2 regions of the Marinomonas posidonica IVIA-Po-181 genome follow, and region 1 is predicted to be linked to the other one. Evidence: predicted binding sites of a transcription regulator. Region 1 holds the regulator's gene; the other holds the start of a gene.
What was found. The regulator sigma-54, encoded in region 1, starts transcription at its own class of promoters, with help from an activator protein. The targets are predictions, from matches to a motif close to TGGCACNNNNNTTGCTNT.
Positions count from the first base shown of each region.

Region 2: a site for sigma-54 is predicted at 994-1,011, ahead of glnA (glutamate--ammonia ligase). Genes of this name have one in related genera too.

Region 1 is NC_015559.1:2,150,163-2,152,358, reverse strand. It holds gene ptsN (PTS IIA-like nitrogen regulatory protein PtsN) at 1-241, opposite strand, end outside; gene MAR181_RS10100 (RNA polymerase factor sigma-54) at 258-1,748, opposite strand; gene lptB (LPS export ABC transporter ATP-binding protein) at 1,824-2,196, opposite strand, start outside.
Region 2 is NC_015559.1:3,279,634-3,281,829, reverse strand. It holds gene glnA (glutamate--ammonia ligase) at 1-913, opposite strand, end outside; gene thiI (tRNA uracil 4-sulfurtransferase ThiI) at 1,246-2,196, shown strand, end outside.

The sequences.
Region 1 (2,196 bases):
ACATCACCACGATCGCAGTATGATTGGCGGATTCCAAGCGACAATGAGGAATGGCAATGCCATTACCAATGCCTGTACTGCCTAATTTTTCACGGCCTAATAACGCGTCATACACAGCTTCATTGTCGCAGTGCAAGCGATTGGAGGTGATCTCGGCTAAGCTTTCTAGAACGCGCTTTTTGCTGACAATGTCTTGTTTGGCAAGTACGAGTTCGGCTTTTACTAGTGAGTTTAATGGCATGATAACTTTATACCTGTTAAATCAATCTTTTACGTTCATTTGAAGGAGGGATGTTCATCGCCTCTCGATATTTTGCAACGGTTCGTCGTGCAACTTGAATGCCTTGATCGGCTAAAATGGTGGCCAATTTGTTATCGCTTAACGGTTTTTTAGCAGGTTCATCGGCGACCAACTTTTTAATCATAGCTCGAATCGCGGTGGAAGAACATTCGCCACCAGAAGCGGTGTTTACATGGCTGGAGAAGAAGAATTTCAGCTCAAAAATGCCTTTTGGTGTGTGCATATATTTTTGCGTGGTGACACGTGAGATCGTTGATTCGTGCATCCCAACTTCTTCCGCAACATCATGAAGAACCATGGGTTTCATGGCTTCTTCACCTAATTCAAAGAAATCAATTTGTCGACTGACAATGCAGCTAGCGACTTTTAACAGTGTTTCATTACGGCTTTGTAAACTCTTCATGAACCATTTGGCTTCTTGTAGAGAGTTTTTAATATAGCTGACATCTTCTGCCGTTGACGCGGTATTTGCCATGGCAGAGTAGGTTTCATTGATTTTAATAGGTGGTAAAGCGTCGTTATTTAACTCAACCTGCCAGGTGCCGTTGCGTTTTTTGACTGAAACATCAGGAATCACATAATCCGTATCGTCTTCATCGATGGCGGAGCCAGGTCGAGGGTTAAGTTGTTGGATTAGATGAATGACTTCTTTTAACGCTTCGTCTTTTAGCTTGGTTTTGCGACTTAGTTGGACAAAGTCTCGGCTGCCTAAAAGAGGTAGATAATGGCTAATCAGATTTTGTGTGCTTTTATAAAGAGGGTGATCCTGAAACGCTTCAAATTGAACCAGTAGGCAATCGCGTAGGTCGGTTGAGCATACGCCAATAGGATCAAACCTTTGTAATCTGTGTTGTACGGCGTGAATCTCATCTAGCTCGAGCTCTTCAAGGTCCAAGCTTAAAGATTCTAAAATGTCTTCTAGCGTGGTGCTTAAATACCCATCGGGTTGAACACAATCCACAATAGCGTAAGCAATTTCCAGGTCTCGATCGGACATGTGAGTGAGGTTCAATTGCCAGATCAAATGGTCTTGAATGCTTTCAGCCGGGGCGTTGCGGCTTTCGAAGTCCATTTCATTGTCAAAACTATTGGAATCACTGACCGCCGCAGAACTTTGATAAGTGTCATCCCAATTACTATCAATGGAGAGTTCTTCAGGGATGCTTTCTGTCCACTCGGATTCTAAACGTGCTTCTTCGCCTGATTCATTATCATTGAGATTGTTGTCCTTATTGGTTTCGGTGTCCGTTTTTGCTTCAATGCTAGTGGGAAGTTCAGGCGATGTGGTTTCGTCATCGTCTAGCTCGAGTAATGGATTAGATTCAAGAAATTCGTGAATTTCCTGCTTTAAATCCAGCGTCGAAAGCTGCAGCAAGCGAATGGCTTGCTGCAGTTGTGGGGTCATGGTTAATTGTTGACCGAGCTTTAGCTGTAAAGACTGCTTCATGGAGCAACTCTGTCTGTTTTATTAAATTGGAACGAGTTATGCATACTACTCCCTTTCTACAACAATGATAAGGGGTTACAGGCGGAAGTCGTCGCCTAAATAGACTTTTTTCACTTGTTCGTTATTGATAATGTCGCTGGCTTCACCAGAGGCAATGATATAACCGTTGCCTACGATATAGGCTTTATCGCAAATGTCCAAGGTTTCTCGAACATTGTGATCGGTAATTAAAACGCCAATGCCGCTGTCCTGTAAATGTTTAATAATGAGTTTGATATCACCCACAGAAATAGGATCGACACCAGCAAAAGGTTCATCTAATAAGATGAACTTAGGATTCATAGCAAGGGCTCTGGCGATTTCAACTCGTCGACGTTCGCCACCCGATAGTGCCATTCCCAGGTTTTTGCGAATGTGGGTAATGTGAAATTCTTCCAGCAGAGATTCC
Region 2 (2,196 bases), 1.1 Mb from region 1:
CGTGCTTAATGATACCGCCAATGTAGTAAAGCGCTGTTTCAGATAGACCAGCGTATTGGTCACCAGCGAACTGGTTAACGCCATCTTTCCAGAAAGATTGGTGAACGTGCATACCAGAACCGTTGTCGCCAACGATTGGTTTAGGCATGAAAGTCGCTGTCTTGCCGTAAGCGTGAGCAACATTGTGTACGCAGTACTTAAGTACTTGTACTTCATCGGCTTTCTTAACCATAGTGTTAAATTTAACACCGATTTCGTTTTGACCAGCCGTCGCTACTTCATGGTGATGAACTTCTATTTCTAGTCCCATTGTTTCCATCGCGCCACACATTGCAGAACGTAGGTCGTGATGAGAATCTACAGGAGGTACTGGGAAGTAACCGCCTTTCACGGTAGGACGGTGACCCATGTTACCGCCTTCGATTTTAGAGTTAGATGCCCAAGCGGCTTCTTCTGCATTGATTTCTACAGAACAACCAGACATGTCAGCTTTCCAGCGAACGTCGTCAAATACGAAGAATTCTGGTTCTGGACCAAAGAAAGCCGTGTCGCCAAGACCTGTTGATTTTAGGAACTCTTCAGCGCGCAATGCAACAGAACGTGGATCGCGGTCATAACCTTGCATAGTAGAAGGTTCGATGATGTTACAACGAACAATAACCGTAGGCTCTTCAGTGAAAGGGTCAATAATTGCCGTGTCATCTTGTGGCATCATGATCATGTCTGATTCGTTAATGCCTTTCCAGCCAGCGATGGAAGAACCATCAAACATCTGACCATTTTCAAAGAACTCTTCATCAACAGTAACAGCCGGAATCGAAACGTGCTGTTCTTTACCTTTAAAATCAGTAAAACGAAGGTCAACCCACTTCGCGTCATGCTCGGCAATCAAGGCAAGGGTCTTGTCTGACATAGTTATTCTCCAGTCGTTGTTAAAGCAAAATAGCTTTTCGTTTGATAGTGCTTCAATGCAAAGCACGATTTCCCCAATATAAAGCACAAGCTGTGCCAGAAGTTTGTGCGAATAAAAAAAACCATAAAAAACATATAGATAAAACGATAGGTTATTTTTTGTGCACAGATTAATGACCACTCAAATAGCATAATATATGCATAATGAACTGTGTTGGTGCAATAATTGATGTCGTGATTCTTTTTGGTGCAAATATAAAGTTTTCGTATCCCTGTCCTTTTCTTTATAATGCGCTTTCTTTTTAACCACTTGGTATTTTACCCGCAAGCTCTATGAAATTTATCGTTAAGTTCTTCCCTGAAATCACCATCAAAAGTCGTCCTGTCAGAAAAGCCTTTATCAAACAGTTAAGACATAATCTCAAGTTGGTGTTAAAGAAATATGACTCGGAGGTGGTGGTCGCGGGAAACTGGGATTTCATCGAAGTATTGTCTAATCGCGATGAGTTACGTGAGGATTTCACCGATGCGCTTTCTCGAGTCGCTGGTATTGCTCACTTCCAATTTGTCAGAGAGTTTCCGCTCACGACTTTGGATAACATAGTCGATGAAGCTTTATCCTCCTATGAAGCGGATTTAAAAGATGCGGTGTTTGCGGTGAGGGTCAAGCGTGTTGGTAAGCATGATTTCTCTTCTGTTGAAGCTGAGCGTTATATTGGCGGATGTCTAAAGGCCAAAAGTGGTGCATTGGGTGTGCGCTTAAAAAATCCAGATGTGTTAGTCCCAATTGATATTCGCGATGACCGTGTCTGGATCATTGAGCAACGAGTGGAAGGTCTCGGTGGTTATCCATTAGGGTCGCAGGATTCTGTTTTATCACTCATCTCTGGTGGCTTTGATTCAACCGTGAGTTCATATCTTACAATGAGTCGCGGATTGAAAACGCATTTTTGCTTTTTTAATCTTGGCGGTGATGCCCATGAAATTGGTGTGAAGCAAGTGTCGAATTACATTTGGGAAAAATACGGATCCTCATTGAATGTTAAGTTCATTACCATTCCTTTCGAAGCGGTTGTTGGTGAGATTCTGACTAAGGTCGATAATTCCGAAATGGGTGTGGTACTGAAACGTATGATGCTAAGAGCGGCGTCAGAAGTCATGGAAGGCGTTGGGGCCAAAGCCTTGGTAACGGGTGAAAGTGTCGCGCAGGTTTCCAGTCAAACCTTGATTAATTTAAAAGTCATTGATCAAGTAACGGATGAATTGGTTATTCGTCCTCTTATC